Regions from separate parts of the Geodermatophilus sp. SYSU D00710 genome, predicted to be linked through region 2. Evidence: riboswitches for the same ligand, from Rfam matches in the RefSeq annotation. Region 2 holds a riboswitch; each other region holds the start of a gene.
What was found. Region 2 has a riboswitch for cyclic di-AMP ahead of ACI78U_RS13020 (aggregation-promoting factor C-terminal-like domain-containing protein). Riboswitches for the same ligand answer to the same signal wherever they lie in the genome.
Positions count from the first base shown of each region.

Region 1: another riboswitch for cyclic di-AMP. It lies ahead of ACI78U_RS02480 (C40 family peptidase); the one in region 2 lies ahead of ACI78U_RS13020 (aggregation-promoting factor C-terminal-like domain-containing protein).
Region 3: another riboswitch for cyclic di-AMP. It lies ahead of ACI78U_RS13630 (hypothetical protein); the one in region 2 lies ahead of ACI78U_RS13020 (aggregation-promoting factor C-terminal-like domain-containing protein).
Region 4: another riboswitch for cyclic di-AMP. It lies ahead of ACI78U_RS20500 (C40 family peptidase); the one in region 2 lies ahead of ACI78U_RS13020 (aggregation-promoting factor C-terminal-like domain-containing protein).

Region 1 covers NZ_JBJGYX010000003.1:124,307-128,504, forward strand. The annotation lists gene ACI78U_RS02470 (DUF222 domain-containing protein) at 1-24, opposite strand, end outside; gene ACI78U_RS02475 (carbohydrate kinase family protein) at 151-1,065, opposite strand; gene ACI78U_RS02480 (C40 family peptidase) at 1,122-1,643, opposite strand; cyclic di-AMP (ydaO/yuaA leader) riboswitch at 1,656-1,807, opposite strand; gene ACI78U_RS02485 (hypothetical protein) at 2,162-2,314, shown strand; gene ACI78U_RS02490 (hypothetical protein) at 2,562-2,759, shown strand; gene ACI78U_RS02495 (hypothetical protein) at 2,935-3,141, shown strand; gene ACI78U_RS02500 (MBL fold metallo-hydrolase) at 3,157-4,086, opposite strand; gene ACI78U_RS02505 (RtcB family protein) at 4,185-4,198, opposite strand, start outside.
Region 2 covers NZ_JBJGYX010000024.1:44,595-48,792, forward strand. The annotation lists gene ACI78U_RS13010 (TetR/AcrR family transcriptional regulator) at 1-414, opposite strand, end outside; gene ACI78U_RS13015 (class I SAM-dependent methyltransferase) at 446-1,084, opposite strand; gene ACI78U_RS13020 (aggregation-promoting factor C-terminal-like domain-containing protein) at 1,171-2,109, opposite strand; cyclic di-AMP (ydaO/yuaA leader) riboswitch at 2,343-2,503, opposite strand; gene ACI78U_RS13025 (DivIVA domain-containing protein) at 2,655-3,443, opposite strand; gene ACI78U_RS13030 (LLM class flavin-dependent oxidoreductase) at 3,804-4,198, shown strand, end outside.
Region 3 covers NZ_JBJGYX010000026.1:39,409-43,606, reverse strand. The annotation lists gene ACI78U_RS13645 (response regulator transcription factor) at 1-257, opposite strand, end outside; gene ACI78U_RS13640 (dihydrofolate reductase family protein) at 378-941, opposite strand; RNA gene rnpB (RNase P RNA component class A) at 1,186-1,598, opposite strand; cyclic di-AMP (ydaO/yuaA leader) riboswitch at 1,801-1,960, shown strand; gene ACI78U_RS13630 (hypothetical protein) at 2,219-2,842, shown strand; gene ACI78U_RS13625 (PIG-L deacetylase family protein) at 3,003-3,725, opposite strand; gene ACI78U_RS13620 (DoxX family protein) at 3,722-4,084, opposite strand; gene ACI78U_RS13615 (sulfite exporter TauE/SafE family protein) at 4,109-4,198, shown strand, end outside.
Region 4 covers NZ_JBJGYX010000059.1:14,401-18,598, reverse strand. The annotation lists gene ACI78U_RS20505 (M48 family metallopeptidase) at 1-1,195, opposite strand, end outside; gene ACI78U_RS20500 (C40 family peptidase) at 1,389-2,636, opposite strand; cyclic di-AMP (ydaO/yuaA leader) riboswitch at 2,653-2,831, opposite strand; gene ACI78U_RS20495 (hypothetical protein) at 2,991-3,305, opposite strand; gene ACI78U_RS20490 (NlpC/P60 family protein) at 3,417-4,198, opposite strand, start outside.

The DNA of each region.
Region 1 (4,198 bases), on a different contig from region 2:
GGTCTCCCACCCACCCGAACACATGATCGAATACTAGCCGATCAGCAGGAGGTGGACAACTCAAAACCGCAGGTCAGAGCCTCGTGAGGTGCCATTATCGCTATAAAGGCACTGGCCGGTGACGCCGGTGTCGACGGTGAGCCCGGGCGGTCAGGGCGGCGGCTGGGCCCCGACCACACCCGCGACCACCGCGGCCGCCTCGTGGCCGGCGCGGACCGCGTCCAGGACCGGCGCCCCCGACCGCCAGCCGGCCAGCACCCCGGCGGCGACGGCATCCCCGCAGCCGGTGGTGTCGCGGAGCCGCCCCTCCGGCAGGGGCTCCACCGGCACCTGCCACGCGCCCGCCGCGGTCAGCACCCGGGTGGGCCGCGCGCCGGCGTGCACCAGGACCAGCGCCGGCGCCCACGCGGGCAGGTCGCCGTCCAGTCCCAGCACCGCGGCCTCGACGGCGTTGCAGAACAGGACGTCCGGCCGCAGCGCCACGAGCAGCTCCCGATACGCGTCGGCGCCGTGGCGCTCGATCCGCGTCGCGGCCGCCACGTCGACGGTGACCGGCACGCCGGCGTCCCGGGCGAGCGAGGCGGCTGCCCGGAGCGCGTCCGGGAAACGGCCGGGCAGCAGGTCGTAGCCGTCGAGGTGGACGGCGGCCGCGTCGGCGAGCCACGCGGCGCGGACGTCGTCCGGCTCGAGCCCGCCTTCGCCGCTGTCGGTGAGCAGCGTCCGTCCCCCGTCGGGGTGGACGAGCACCGTCGACAGGGGAGTGCGGCCACGGCGGACCACCGCCGTCTCCACCCCGCGCCCGGCCAGTCCGGCCAGCAACGTGTCGGCGAGCGGGTCCGCACCCGCCCAGCCCGCGAGCCTCGCCGGGGTGCCGCGACGGGCCAGGTTCGCCGTCACGTTGGCCGGCGCCCCGCCCGCCGTCGTCGTCCGGACCACCCGCTGCTGGCCCCCGACCACCAGCGGAGCGGTGAGCTCCAGCAGCTGGTCGGCGACGAGCTTGCCCACGGCCACCACCGGTCCGGAGCCGGCGCGGCGGGGCCACCGGGGACCGTCCTCGTGCACCACGACACGAGAGTGCCCCGGCCGGAGAGCCCGGCCGGGGCACCCTTCCGCGACGTGCGTCAGGCGACCCGGCGGGCGCCCGCGTAGCTCGGCATCGAGTCGAGGTCGACGACGGCCACCGGCTTGCCGGCGGTCGAGGCGTGGACCATCTGGCCGTTGCCGATGGACATGCCCACGTGTGACACCGGGCTGTAGAAGAAGACCAGGTCACCGGGCTGGAGGTCGGCCTTCGCCACCGCGGTGCCGAAGGTCGACTGGGCCTTCGACGTGCGCGGGATCGAGACGCCGGCCGCCTCGTAGGCGAAGCTGGTCAGGCCCGAGCAGTCGAAGGAGTCCGGCCCGGTGGCGCCGTAGACGTACCGGTCACCGACCTGGGCGAGCGCGGTGTCGACGGCGACCTGGGCCGCGCCGGTGGGCGCGGGCGCCGGCGCGGCGGCCACCGTCCCGGTCGCGGTGCCACCACCACCGCCCGCGGCAGCCGAGGCCGGGAGGGGCGAGAGGACGATGCCGGCTCCGGCGATGGCCGCGACGGCGATGCCGCGGAACGAGCGACGAGCGGTGGACGTGCGTGCGGTCGTCATGGACGACGGTTCTCCTGTTCTCCGCGACCGCCTACCGGGTTAGCTGACGGGTTCGGACGGAGGAGTCGCCCGGCGCGACGAGTCGCGCTCCACCCCAGTGCTGCAGTGGGTCCCCGGCCCGGGCTGCCGGTGGGTTCCGGCGCCCGGTTCGGCGTGGCCACCAGGTGTCGCACGGGGCGCGACGAAGGACCCTGGCGGACCGGCGACGACGGTAGGGAGGGGTCAGGGGGCCCTCAACCGACGGAACGCGGCGCCACGCCCGGCGCGGACCTGCGGATTTGACTGGCCTCCCGGACCCGACACGCCAGCGCGAGCACCGCGCACGCCCAGGTCCTGGACACGCGGCGGCACCCGGATGGGCGCCGACACGCCGGACGGGACGAGAAAGGACGCAACGGTGCGTCCGCACGCCCCGTCAGCGGCCCGCCACCGGTGGAACGGGTGAAAGGCCGGGATCCCCACGGTTGCCCCGCGCGTTGACGGGGCAACGGGACAGGAGCCGACAGGAGGAGGACCCCGTGGGGATGTTGAGGAAGCTCGTGGCTTCGGGCGTCGCCGCCAAGGTGGTGCAGGAGCTCCAGAAGCCGCAGAACCAGGCGAAGATCAAGCAGTTCGTCCGCGACTTCCAGAACAAGAACAAGAAGGGCGGCACGAGCGGCCGGGCCTACTGACCGACCGACGCCCTACCGCGCCCCCCGTCCCGCTCCGGGACGGGGGGTGCGGTGCTCCCCGCGCTGGTTGCCGCCCCCTTGCCGGCTCTCCCGGCGCTCTGCGGGCGCGATCGAGCCGACAGAGCACGGGATCAACCGGCACAGTGCGTCTCGGGGCGACGGTTTCCGCTGCCGGCCGGCCGGGCACCCCGGCACCGACCGGGGTGAGCCCAGCCGGCCGGTCGGTGCACGGCGGAGGAGGTCCGCAGTGACCGAGGGCTCGATGACCGGACGGCCGTACGGCGGCACGAACGACCGCTCGGGGCAGGACGACGACGTGCTGCCGGGAGAGCGCCCCGTCCACGACGACGAGGACGCCGAGGTGGGCGCCGCGCCCGACCAGTCGCCCCGCGCCGGTGAGGGCGGGATGGGCACCGGCGACCGCCCGGGCTTCCCCGGCAGCTGACCGCCTCGTCCCCGCGCCGCGTCATCCCCGCCGCCTTCCGGCGTCTCCACAGATGCGGGGACCGATGGAGGCGAGGGACGCGATGACGACCACGAGCACGACCAGCGCTACAGCAGGCGCGGACGGGACCGCCGGGCCCCCGACCGGAAGCCGACCGCAGGAGCGGCTCGAGCACGTGGAGGCACTGCGCCGGGCAGCGACCCACCTGGCGACGGCGGAGTTCCTCGAGCGCCGCGCCGACCGGTCGGTCAACGCCGCGCTCGGCGGCCTGCTGCGCGAGCGCGCCCGCGAGCGCCGGCGCCGGGCCGGGGGGATCCTCGCGGGACTCGGGATGGGTCCGGCGGCCCGCCGGTGCCTGGACGGTGCCCCCGCGCCGGCGTGACCGCCGGGGACGCCCTCAGGCCCGGCAGCCGATGGGGCCGCCGTGGAAGTCGACCATGTCGGGCCAGATGTCCGCCAGCGGCAGCCGCTCGCCCGGCGGCCGGCCGTCGAGCTCGGCGTACGCCCGGTGCAGGTTGCCCACGAGCCGCTCGGACTCCTGCCACGCCGCGTACGGGTTGTCCGCGTGCCGGCGCGCGGTCTCCAGCGGCGACCACCCGGCCGCGTGTCCCTCCCGCGCCGTCGCGTCGACGAAGGCCGCGTAGCCGGCGAGCTCGTCGAGCAGCCGGGGGACCTGGTCGCCACGGCACACCGGGCCGTGCCCGGGCACGAGCACCTCCGGCTCCAGCGCCCGCAGCGCGGCCAGCGCCCGCGGGTACCCGGCCACGCTGCCCTCGGCGAGGAACGGCTGGCCGCCGGCGAAGGCGACGTCGCCCGCGAAGGCCACCCGCTCGCCGGGCAGCCAGACGACGACGTCGCCGCGCGTGTGCGCCGGGCCCACCGCATGCAGCTCGACTCCCCGCTCCCCGAGGTGGAGGGTCAGCGCGCCGGTGAAGGTGACGTCGGGCGGGCGCACCTCCAGATGCCCGTAGTCCGGTCCGGTGAGCACCTGTGCGGCGATCAGGCCCGCGGCGAGCTGGTCCTCCCGTGCGTGCTCGTGCCCGACCACCGGCGTCCCGTCCGGCACCAACCAGTTGCCGAAGGTGTGGTCGCCGTGGTGGTGGGTGTTCACCAGCGCCCGCAGCCGGCCCGGGGCGACGCCGTCCACCGCCGCGAACAGCGCCCGGTTGCGCGCCTCGGTGGAGGTCGTGTCGACCATGACGCCGGTGCCGTCGTCACCGGTCACGACGCCGGTGTTGTTGATCATCCAGCTGCCGTCGGGCTGCACGTAGGCGAAGACCCCCGGCGCGACCTGCTCGAGCCCGGCCGCCTCGATCGACGTCGTCACCGGGTCACTGTCCTGCACCGGGGACCGCCGGGGAAGCGGTCCGGCGTGCTCGTGCTCTGCACACAGGGGTGTGCAGAGCACGAGCGTCCGGGGAGGACTCAGTCGCCCTTGA
Region 2 (4,198 bases):
CGACCACAGCGCGCGGGCCTCGGCGCTGGTGGCGAACAGCGAGGCCGCCGCGGTGGTGAGGGCGTGGTGCGCGGCGAAGGTGTCGCGGACCGCCTCGAGCGCGCCCCGCCAACCGGCGCGGACGTCGTCGCCGGCGCGGCGCAGCGCCGCCGAGCGGGACGCGCGGGCCTCCCCCACCACCCGGTCGAGCAGCGCGAGGACGACGGCGTCCTTGGACGGGAAGTAGAAGTAGAAGGTGGGCCGGGAGATGCCTGCCCCGCGCGCCAGGTCGTCGACGGAGATGTCGGCCAGCGGGCGCTGCCCGAGCAGCTCCTCGGCGGTGGTGAGGATGGCCCGCTCCCGGTCGTCGCCGGAGGGGCGGCGGGCCCGGCGCCCGCGGCCGCCGCCGGGGGCGACGGGGAGCGGTGCGGCCACGGCGGCGACCCTACCCACGACCGCGGGGCGCTCAGGGCAGTCGCCACACCGTCGTGCGGCGCAGGCCCGGGCCCTCGGTCTCGGGCACGTCGAGCACGGTGACCGGCTCGAGCCGCTCGTGCGGCAGGTACGGGCGGCCGGGGTCCCCGACGAACACCTCGGCACCGCGGGCGCGCGCCCGGTCGAGGAACGGCAGCACCCGCCCGGTCATCACGCGGTCGTAGCAGACGTCCCCGGCCAGGACGACGTCGACGTCGGGCGGCTCGCGGTGCAGGACGTCGCCGATCACGCTGATGCCGCGCACGCCGTTGAGGACGGCGTTGACGCCGACCGCGGTCCGCGAGAACGGGTCGACGTCGCTGGCGAGCACGTGCCGGGCACCGGCGAGGACGGCCGCGACGGCGACCAGGCCGCTGCCCGACCCGAGGTCGAGGACGCGGCGACCGGCCACCGGGACGGCGCCGTCGAGCACGGCGCGGGCCAGGGCCTGCCCACCGGGCCAGGCCGCGGCCCAGAACGGCGGCTCCTCACCGGCGCCCCCCGCGGTCTCCATCGCCTCCCACAGGGCGACGACGTCGTCGGCGACGTGCAGCCGGACCTCGGGGACGAGGGAGGGCCGGCGGACCTGGGTGTGCGCGCGGACGAAGCCCGCGGGCACCACCCTGGTCACCGGCCCTCCCGAGGTGACGTGCTGGAACGGCTCCGCTGCAGGGTCCCGCGCCGAGCGTGCGAGGCGCGGGGGGCAGCGGGGTCCTCCTAGTACCAGCCGGTGGCCTGCGAGTGGGCCCAGGCCTCGCAGGGCGAGCCGTAGCGCTCGTTGATGTAGACCAGGCCGGCGTCGATCTGGCGGTAGCCGTCGGAGGTCTTCGCGATGCCGGTGCTGGCCCAGGTGGAGTCGAGGAACTGCGCGATCCCGTAGGCGGTGCTGGTCGGGTTCTGCGCGTTGGGGTTCCAGTTGCTCTCCTTGCCCCAGAGCTTCTCGAGGCAGGAGAACTGCTCGGCGCCGACGAGGCCGAGCGCGTAGTCCTTGAACGACCCGCGGCTCTCGGAGCTGGAGCTGCTCGGCGCCGGAGCCGCGGCGGACTCGGCGGCCTGGGCCTCGGCGGCCTCGGCGGCAGCGGCGGCCTCCGCGGCGGCGGCCTCGGCCTCGGCAGCGGCCTGCGCCTCGGCAGCGGCCTGCGCCTCGGCAGCGGCCTGCGCCTCGGCGGCGGCGCGCGCGGCCTCCTCCTCGGCGGCGATGCGGGCGGCCTCCTCGGCGGCGACGCGGTCGCGCTCGGCCTGGTCGGCCGCGGCCTGGGCCTGGACGGCGGCGGCGTCGATCGCGGTGCGCTCGGTGCGGGAGGCGGCGAGCTCCTCCAGCGGCGCGAGGTCACCGTCCTCGACGGCGCCGTCGGTGCCCTGCTCCGCGAGGCCGAGCGCCTCGGCCACGCCCACCGAGGCGCTGGCGGTGTCGGCCTCGGCACCGCCGGTGGCGGCGGGGCCGGTGCCGGAGAGCACCCCGACCAGGAGCGCGCCGGCGGCGGCGGTGCCGAGCAGCAGGGCCGGGCGGCGGGAGCCCAGCAGGCCACCGCGGCGCGCGCGGCCGGGGGCGGGGGTCTCGTCGTCCACCTCGAGGACGGCGGTCTCGAGGGCGTCGGTGTCGGGGGTCTCGGCGACGGGGGTGTCGGCGGCGGTGCGACGGGTACGGCTGAACATGCGGGTGGGCGCTCCGAGGGAGAGGGCGCGCGGCGGCCCGGGTCATGGGCACGCGCACGCAGCGCGGGTCTACGGCGTGTCTGGTCGGGAGGTCTCCGGCGGCCGCGGTCGGCGCCGGGCGCGGCAGGGCAGGGTCGAGCCGGCGTCAGGAGGACGCGGGACCGCGCTGCGCGCGCGGGCGGCTGCACCTGCGGGCCGCGGGGGCCCGGAGGCGGGGCATGCGGAGGCTCTCCGTTTCTTCCGTGAGCCGCCTACCGAGTTAGCTGACGGGTTCGGGCGGGAAGCAGCCCTACGCCCCCGCGAGCAGAGCTCGACGGGTGCGATTCACCCCAGTACTGCGGTGGGTCCCCGGCTCGCGTCCGCGGGTGCGGACACGACTCGGCGGCGTCCGGTCAGGCTCCCCGGACGGGGAGAGACGACCGACCGGACGCCCGCCACCGTAGACACCGTTACCGGTCCGTGACAACACGGGGCCGGAGGGACGGGCGGGACGGCTGTGACCCGCCGGTCCTCCGGGCCACTGGCCGCGCCAGTGTCGCTGCTGGTCAGGAGGCCGCGGCGACCTGGGGCCGGTCCGTGTCGCGCAACACAGTGACCTGCGACGCATCGGCAGCGGCGACCGGCTCCCGCGCGGCGCCCGCGGTGGCCTCTCCGACGGTCTCTGCCGCCTCACGACGCTCGGCGAGGACGGGGACGTCGTCGGGCAGCACGCCGGTGATCACCGCGAGCGCCCGGTCGATCTGCCCGGTCAACCCGAGCAGCCACTCGCGCGCCTGGTCGCGCTCGTCGCGCAGCGGCGCGAGCTCGGCCTCGGCGACCCGCCGGCGCTCGGCCGCCTCCCGGTCCAGGCGCTCGCGCACCGCGGCCGCCGCGCGGTCCAGCCGGGCGCGCTCCTCGGCCGCCGCCCGGCCCAGCTCCGCAGCCTCGCGGCGGGCCGCCTCGAGCACCGCCGCGGCCTCGCTGCGGGTCTGCTCGCGCAGGGCGATGACCGCCTCGCGCATCTCGGCGACCCCGCCCAGCCGTGCCTCGGCCTCGGTGCGGGCCTCCTCGACCACGCGCCGCGCCTCCTCCTCGGCGGCGGCGGTCCGGGCTGCGGCCTCGGCCTCGGCCCGGCGGACCAGTTCTCGCGCCTCGTCCGGCCCCGGCAGCGACTGCCGCTCGCGGACGAGCGCGGCCAGCCGGCGCCGGGCGTTCTGCAGCTCGGCCGAGGCGGCGGCGTAGCGGCTGAGCAGGTGGTCGTTCTCCCGGCGCAGGACGAGGACCTCGGTCTCCGCCCAGTTCACGTAGTCGTCGACCTGTGCGCGGTCGTAGCCGCGGACCGCCCCGGTGAACACCGGCCCGGTCCCCAGCAGGCCGTCGAGGCCGCCCGACGGCGGCCGCCCTCCGGTACCGTCCCCCGGCGCTCCGGTCTGAGCGCCTCCCCCTGCCCGCTGCGACATCCCGGTCCCCCTCGGTCCGCCGTGCCGGTCCGGACTCCCCGGCCGGCCGTCGGGGTGATCACGATCCCACCCCGGATACCCACCGGCCGGGCGCCGACAGGGGGGCGCGGGGCCCGCCGGAGTGGGATCGCCGGGACGTGCCGGATCCATCACCGAGCGCAGTCACAGCATCTCAGCACGGTCACGAGACCCTGGGAATGGACGAGAGGGCACCGCGGTTGGACGGGCCGTAGCGATAGTTGCACTCTCAACCACATGGAGCACGAGATGCAGTTCGGCGTCTTCTCGGTCAGCGACATCACGACCGATCCCACGACGGGCCGCACGCCGAGCGAGGCGGAGCGGATCCGGGCGATCGTCACGATCGCGAAGAAGGCCGAGGAGGTCGGCCTGGACGTCTTCGCCCTCGGCGAGCACCACAACCCGCCGTTCTTCTCCTCGTCGCCGACGACGACCCTCGCCTACGTCGCGGCGCAGACCTCGCGGCTGCAGCTGTCGACGGCGACCACCCTGATCACCACGAACGACCCGGTGAAGATCGCCGAGGACTACGCGATGCTGCAGCACCTGGCCGGCGGCCGCGTCGACCTGATGATGGGCCGCGGCAACACCGGCCCGGTCTACCCCTGGTTCGGCCAGGACATCCGCGA
Region 3 (4,198 bases), on a different contig from region 2:
CGGTCGGCACGATAGCTGCGCACCACCGGATGCTCCTCTGCCAGGGCGAAGAACTGCCGGGCCACGTCGCCACCGGGCCGTCCGCTCCGCGGCAGCCGCTCGACCCGAGCCCACCGACTGCCGAGGTCGAGCGTCACGTGCCCGATGAAGTCGGCGTGCAGCAGGTCCGTCAGGGTCCCGGCGACCACCCACAGGTACTCGGCCCGGTCCGTTCCGCCGTCGAGCTCGCCGACCAGCTCCGGCGACACCGACCGCATCCGCCCTCCCCACACGGCGACCCCGACACCGACCGCGGAGGTCGTGCGGAGGACGACAGCGTGGCACCGGACCGCCGTCCTCGGCCAGACCGGCGCCCCCGCCAGGCCACCGTCGGGCACTCAGTGCCTGGTCTCGTACCTGGTCAGGAGCACGCCGCCCGGGAACGTCCGGGTCTCCACCAGGGTCAGGTCCACCCGGTCGTCCAGGGCCGTGAAGAACGGTGTGCCGCCGCCCACCAGGACCGGGTGGGTGACGATCGCGTACTCGTCGACCAGCCCGGCCCGCATGGCCGCCGCGGCGAGGGTGGCGCCGCCGACGTCCATGGGACCGCCGTCCTCGGCCTTGAGCCGGGTGATCTCGGTGACGGCGTCACCGCTGACCAGGCGGGCGTTCCTGTCGACCGCGCCGATCGTGGCGGAGAACACCACCTTCGGCACGTCCCGCCAGCGGCGGGCGTACTCGATGTGCGCCGGTGTGGCGCCGGGCTGCTGGTCGGCGGTCGGCCAGTGGGAGCTCATCGTCTCCCACAGTCTGCGCCCGTACAGCGCCAGCCCGGTCGCCCCCACCCGGTCCGACCACCACTGGAACAGCTCGTCGCTCGGCACGCTCCAGCCGAGGTCGTCGCCGGGCGCGGCGATGTAACCGTCCAGGCTCACGTTCATGCCGAAGGTCAGTTTCCGCACGGCGCAGCCTCCCGCGAGTCGGTGTCCGGCCTACGGACCGACACGGCGCGGCGAACTGATCGGTCGGACCACACCGAGGGCCGCTCGACCAGACCGGGAACACCGCGGGACACCCTGCCGGACGGTCGCGGCCTCGTCGTCCGGGAGGAGCCGTGTGACGCCGGCCGGGGGTCGCGCCGACGACCACCTGTACGGACCGACGCCGCCCGCTGAGCGTGGGACCGGAGGTCGGAGGCGGGGGCGACGGACGAGTCGGCCTGTACGCCGGGTTCTGTCCTCGGGCGCCTCGCGGCCTCCCGATGGGCGGTCATCCATCTAGGCCCGCCGTTGCCGGCGGGCTCGAGCGGTCCACCCGCAGGCTCGGGCGGGCAGCCCTCGAACGCCTGCGCGGGACGGCGGTCCGGTCGCCCAGCCGCCGTCCCTTCTCGACCTTGCTCCGGGTGGGGTTTACCGAGCCGCACCGGTCACCCGGTGCGCTGGTGGTCTCTTACACCACCGTTTCACCCTCACCAGCGGCGAGCCGCTGGCGGTCTGTTCTCTGTGGCACTGTCCCGCGGGTCACCCCGGGTCGCCGTTAGCGACCACCCTGCCCTGTGGAGCCCGGACGTTCCTCGGCGACGGGGTCTCCCCCGCCGACGCGACCGCCCGGCCGACTCGTCCGTCGTGCCGGCCAGTCTACGGGCCCTCCGCACGGGGTCCCATGACGCCTGGCCATCGGCGCGACGCTCCCGGTGAAAAGACACGCCGGGGCCCACCAGCCAACTCCTCCAGTTCACCGACCCGGAGTTGGCACAAGCGCACAAGACCTCTACGGTTTCGGCGTCTGGTCGGTCGTCACCTCCCCCATCCGGGGGAACCGCGCCGGATGCCGCCGAGTCGCGCCGGCCCCGTCGACGCGAACCGGGGACCCACCGCACCACTGGGGTGAGTCCCGCCTCCCGAGCCCTGCTCGGGGGCGGGTAGGGCGCATCCCCGCCCGAACCCGTCAGCTGACCCGGTAGGCGGCCAAGGGAGAAACGGAGATCTGCAGCGAGGGGTGCCGAGCGGCGCCCGTCCTCGCACCCCCAGACACCGCCGCCGCGACCCGCTGGACACCTACGCCGGTCGCCGCGTACCCGGGCACGGACCTCGGCAGCCCTGCGCGTCGCCTGCCTCCGGCGGGCTCGGCACGGTCGCGCGTCCGGCTGCCCGTCCCCCCAGGTCACCCCTCATCCGGAACGGGGACCCGCCCGACCAGCGGGCGGCCCCACGGACCACCGTCAGGAGCTCTCCTCACCATGCCCTCGAACACCCCTCGCCGCACCGGCGTCCGCCGGTCGCTGACCGTCGGCGCCTTCGCCGTCGCCTTCGGCCTCGCCGGCCAGTCCGCCGCCCAGGCTCACGACTGGGACCGCGACCGGGACCGCGGCGGCTGGGACCGCTGGGACCGGACCTCGTCCACGGCCGAGGCGGAGGCCCCCGCTCCGGCGCCGGCCCCCGCCGAGGAGGCGCCCGCGGTGCCCACCGGGGCTGCGGCCCCCGCCCCGGCGGCGTCGCTCCCCGTCTCGACCGACCTGAGCGGCAAGCCGACCCCCACCTCCACCGCCTACAGCGCGTGGGCGGCGCACGTCCGCCCGGTCGTCGCCGAGGTCACCCAGGCCTTCGGCGTGTCCACGGTCCTCACCCGGCCCGGCCACTCGCCGACGCAGGAGCTCGCCGCCGACTTCATGGTCTACAGCGACTCCGCCAAGGGTGACGCCGTCGCCCAGTACGTGATCGACAACGCCGAGCGGTTCAACGTCGACTACGTCATCTGGGAGCAGCGGATCTACATGATCGGCGGCTCCGGCTGGCAGGCGATGGAGGACCGCGGGTCGATCACCGCCAACCACTACGACCACGTGCACGTCAGCTTCAACTGACCGGCGGCCGTGGGGACGCGGTACCCCGGCCGCGTCCCCACGGCACGCTTCGTCGTGCACCGGCCGGCCTCATCCCACGGTGCCCGACCTCACCCCGCAGCGCGAGGTCGGGCACCGCGCGGGGAGGCCGGCCGCCCGTGCGCGTCGAGGAGCGCCGCGGTCAGCCGCCGTAGAGCACGAAGCCGGCCACCCGGCGCCCTGCGTCGTCGGCCGGGGTCGCCATCTCGACCTGTCGCCGTGCCTGCTCCTCGACCGGGTCGTCCGACAGCGCCTGCAGGTAGCGCCGGTGCTCGGCCAGCGAGGCCACCGCCCGGTCGACGACGGCGGTCACGTCGACGGTGTGGGTCGCCCCCACGGGCGTGGAGACGGCGGTCCACCGCACGCCCTGCCACGGCACCGGGTCGGCCAGTTCGGGGAAGATCCACTCGTTCGCCGCGTCGCCCACCGCGTCGAGCACCGCCCGGCCCAGCGCCCGGTGGTCGGCGCTGTTCCAGTACGCGGGCGCGGTGCCCGGCGGCGTCCAGGTGTCCCCGAAGTGCATCGTCACCACCAGCTCCGGCCGGTGCCGGCGGATCGCCGCGGCCACCGACCGCCGCAGGTCCAGACCCTCGACCAGCCGGCCGTCGGGATGGCCGAGGAACTCCACCACCGAGACGCCCGCCGCCGCCGCGGCCGCCCGCTGCTCCCGCTCACGCAGCGGCCCGGCCACCTCCGGCGGCAGACCGGCGATGCCGGCCTCCCCGCTGGTGGCCAGCACGTAGCGCACGTCGCGCCCGGCGGAGGTCCACGCGGCGACGGCGGCCGCGCAGCCGTACTCGATGTCGTCGGGGTGGGCGACGACGACCAGCGCGCGCTCCCAGTCCTCCGGCAGCGGCTGGGTCACGCCCGCCCCCGGGCCACGCGCAGCGCCGCGGCGATCATCGGCACCTGCAGGGGCAGCCGTACCACCCCGGCCGCCAGCAGCGCCGGCCGCCCGCGCGCCGCCCGCAGGTGGTGCAGGTGCGCGGGCAGGAACGACGCCAGCAGGACCGCGGCCGCCCAGCCCCCGGCCCGCCGGCTCGGCGGTGCGGACAGCAGCGCGGCGGTGGCCACCTCGGCGACCCCGCTGCCCAGCACCCAGCCGCGCGCGTCCCCGAGCTCCGGTGGCACCAGCCACTCGTAGGTCCGCGGCCGCACCAGGTGCAGCACGCCGGAACCGCCCAGGGCGGCGGCCAGCCAGGTCGCGGGCGCGGGCGGTCGCATGCGGCCACCGTAGGCTGCCGCTCCGTGCCCGCCGCCGACCTGCTCGTCGCCGCCGCGGTGGCGCTGGCCGCGGGCGTCGTCAACTCCATCGCCGGCGGCGGCTCGCTGATCCTC
Region 4 (4,198 bases), on a different contig from region 2:
ACTGCCACGGCACCGGCGGGCTCGGGTCGGAGACGTTGTTCTCCGACAGCCGCCGCTGCACCGCGGCGAACGCCTGCGCGTCGCCGGTGAGGTCGAGGGCGTACAGGTCCGCGCGCGCCTCCACCTGGCGCGACACCAGGTTCTGCACCGGCGTGGCGACCAGCGAGCCCACGGCCGTCAGCAGCAGCACCAGCGGGACCACGCGCGGGTCACCCGCGGAGTCCGCGCCCGCGCGGCGCAGCAGCGCCGGCCGGGACAGCAGCCACCCCAGCAGTGCCACCGCCGCGGCCGCGCCGAGGGCGCCCAGCAGCGTGCCGGTCAGGACGTCGTCGGCGGCGACGTGCCCGAGCTCGTGGGCGACGATCGACTCGATCTCGTCGTCGGGGACGTCGGCGAGCAGGGTGTCGTAGACGACGACGCGGCGGGTGGACCCGAACCCGGACACGTAGGCGTTCAGCCGCGTCGTCCGGCGCGAGGCGTCGGCGACCAGGACGTCCTCGACCGGGTTGCCGCTCTCCTCGGCGAGCTGGAGCAGGTCGGTGCGCAGCTGTCCGGCCGGCAGCGGCTCGAAGCGGTTGAACGCCGGCTCGATGACCACCGGGTAGAGGAACGAGCCGGCCACCACCAGGCCCGCCGCGCCGACCGCGGCCCACGCCCACCAGGTGCGCGGCGCCCGGCGGGCCAGCCACACCAGGGCGAGCAGGGTGAGCGCGGTCAGGCCGGCGTCGATGGCGGTGGAGACCGCCACGTCGCGCAGCCACAGCCCCCAGGACCGGGTCGACAGGCCGTAGCGGTGCCGCACGACCTCGCCGTAGGCCGACAGCGGCAGCGTGACCAGCCGGCCGGCGACCACCAGCGCGACCGTGCCGAGGAGCACCGTGAGCGGCCAGCGCCCACCCACGGGACGGCCGGCGGCGGTGACCAGCCGGCTGCCCAGGCGGGTGAGGCCGAGCAGTGCCGAGACGGCGAGGCCGAGCAGCAGGCCCGCCAGCGAGGCGGGGCGGACCGCGGCGGCGAAGGCCTCGGCCCGGCGCACCACCTCGGCGGGCAGCCCGGCGTCGGCGCTCAGCGGCGTCGCGCCGCCGGGCGGGGTGGGCAGCACCGTCCAGGGCGTCCGGGCGGCGACGACGACCACGAACGCCGCACCGAGCACGAGCGCGACCAGCAGGGCGGCGCGGGAGGCGGTCCGGTTCACCCGCCCGCCCAGCTCACGCGGCCGATCCTAGGCGGACCGGCCCGCCCGGCCGCCGCGGTCCCCGGACCCGGCACCGGGCACGACGAGGGCCGGTGACCCGTGCGGGTCACCGGCCCTGGCGACGTGCTGGAACGGCCACCCCCCAGGGGCCCGCCGCGAGCGTCCGAGCGGCGGGGGCGGAGGGGTCCTTCCGTCAGGCGATGCGGCGCATGGCGGTGATGCCGCTCATCGAGTCGACGGACACCACCTTGACCGGCACGCCGGAGGTCGAGGCGTGCACCATCTGGCCGTTGCCGATGTACATGGAGACGTGGCTGACCGGGCTGTAGTAGAAGATCAGGTCGCCCGGCTGCAGCTCCGACCGCGAGACGGCGGTGCCCATCTGCGACTGCATCCGGCTGGAGTGCGGCAGGCTGATCCCGGCCGCCGCGTAGGCGTACTGGGTCAGGCCCGAGCAGTCGAAGGCGTTCGGCCCGCCGGCGCCCCACACGTAGGGGTCGCCCACCTGCGCCAGCGCCGTCTGCACCGCCACCTGCGCGGCGCCGCTGCCCCCACCCGCGGGGGCCGCCGGAGCCGGGGCGGCCGCCGCCGGAGCCGCCGCGGCCGGAGCCGCCGCCGCGGGAGCCGCAGCCGCCGGGGCGGCCGCCGCGGGAGCCGCAGCCGCCGGGGCGGCCGCCGCGGGAGCAGCCGCTGCGGCCGCCGCCTCGGCCGCGGCGTCGGCGGCGGCCTCGGCCTCGGCGGCGAGCGCCTGCTGCCGCGCGGCCTCGGTCAGCGCCTCGAACTGGGCCTCGTAGTCGGCGATGTCGGCCTCGAGCCGCTCCTCCTGGGCGTCGAGCTCCTCGAGCGTGGCCTCCGCGTCGGCCCGGGCGGCGTCGGCCTCGCGCTGCGCCTCCTCCGCCGCGGTGGCGGCCTCGCCGACCTGCGCGAGCACGTCGGTGGTGTGGCCGGAGATGTGGTCGAGGGTGGCCAGCGAGCTGACGAACTCGTCGGCCGAGTCGCTGGTCATCAGCAGGTCCAGCTGGGCGAAGGTGTCGTTGCTGCTGGTCCAGGCGCTGCGGGCGACCTGACGGATCTGCCCGTCGAGGTCCTGCAGCCGGGAGCGGGCGTCGCCGAGGGCCCGCTCGGCGGCCTCGGCGGCGGCCTGCTGGCGGGAGAGGACCTCGCGGGCCTCGTTGACCTGCTCGCTGACCGCCTCGAGCCGGCGGCCGGCGTCGGCGGCGAGCTCGGCGGCCTGCTCGGGGGTGGTGGCCCGCTCGGGGTCGGCGACCGCGGTGCCGGGCACGAGGGCCACGGTCAGGGCGGCGGCGGTGCCGACCAGCGCGACCCGGCCGAGGAGCCGGCGCGGTGAGCGGCGGTGCGGGCCGGCGACGCGGGCGGTCGCGGGTGCGGAGGAGGTGGACTGTGCGCAGGCATGCCCCGGGCAGGGGCGGGGGGTCGCCACGGGCGGCGGCTCTCCGTTCTTCCTCAGCAACCGCCTACCGAGTTAGCTGACGGGTTCGGGCTGGGAAGACGTGCCCTATCAGGCGTGCGCCGGCGGGCCGGTGCACGCGAGAACTCACCCCAGTGCTGCGGTGGGTCCCCGGCTCACCTCGCGCGCACCCGCAGGCGGCGTCCGGTGACTCGGCGGTGACCGGCCGAGGTCACCTCGCGTCAGGTGACGACCACCCGGCCGGACGCGGTCACAGTACGGACGTGATGAGGTTGTGACAAACGGGACCCCTGCTGACTGTGAGAACACGCACAGTGAGCAGTAGCGCCACTCCGGTGTGTACCCGTTCGGTCGTCGACCTGCGCCTCAGCCGGTGCGGCGCCGTCCGCCGGGACGCTCCCCGCCCGCCGGGCGGTGACGCAGCGGAGGCACCAGGCCGACCTCCGCCAGCGCCCGCACGGCGCGCCGCTCGACGTCGTCGAACTCCACCACCACGCCCGGCGGCGGGGGGACCGCGTCCCCGGCGGCCGGCCCGGTCGCCCGCGCGGCCGGGACCGGCGGCACCGGCAGCAGCACGGGCCCGGTGCCCCTCTCCGCCGGCGGCGCACCCAGCAGGACGGTGACGACGCAGTCGGCGCAGCCGGTGCCGCGCACGGTGCAGGTGTCGCAGTCGATGAGCATGGCCGTGTCCCCCCTCCGGTGCCCCGGGCCGCCCGGGTGCCGGGCCGCGGTCGGGACGGGTCTCCCTGTCGGTTGCTCCGCACGCTAGGGACGGCCACCGACAGTCCCGGCTCAGCTGCCCGCGAACTCCCAGTGCCAGGGCTCCTCGCGGCCGTTGCCCGGGTCCGCCCAGGTGGGGTGCAGCCAGCCGAAGCGGCCGGCGTTGGCCACCATCCAGGCGTACTGCGGGGTGCCGAAGGTCTCGATGCCGCCGCACAGGTCGACCGCCAGCCCCCAGCCGTGGTTGCTCGTCCCCGGGACCGCGGCCAGGGACGGTTTCTCGCCGTAGAGCCGGACCTGGCCGGCGTAGGTGCGGTAGGAGTCGGTGATGCAGACCGGCCGGCCGAACTCCGCCTCGAACGCCGCGCTCATCGCCCGGTAGGCCGCGGCGGCGTCGCAGCGCAGCGCGTGCCCGCCCACGCCGAGGGGGCACAGCGCGCTGGGCGGGATGAGGCCGTTGGGGTACCCGCCCCAGGCGCGGGTCCCGTCGAAGCTGGGCGGGTACACGGTGTTGCCGCACTCCACCCGCAGCGCACCGCCCGAGGACCCCGGCGCGGCCACCTCGGGGCGGGTGCCCAGGGCCGGCCGGCCCACGTGCAGCACCTGGTCGGCGGGCAGCCGGCGGACGACGACCGCGCCGGCCCGCCCGTCGGCGGCCAGCATCGTCTCCCGGTCCAGCGCGATGCCGACGTGGCCGAGCCCCGACTCGGGCGTCCCGAGGAACACCAGGTCGCCGGGCAGCACGTCGGCCGGGTCGACCGGCACCGTGACGGCGTACAGCCCGGCCTGGTCGGCGGGCAGGTCGACGCCCGCGGCGCCGTAGACCGTGGAGACCAGCGAACCGCAGTCCCAGG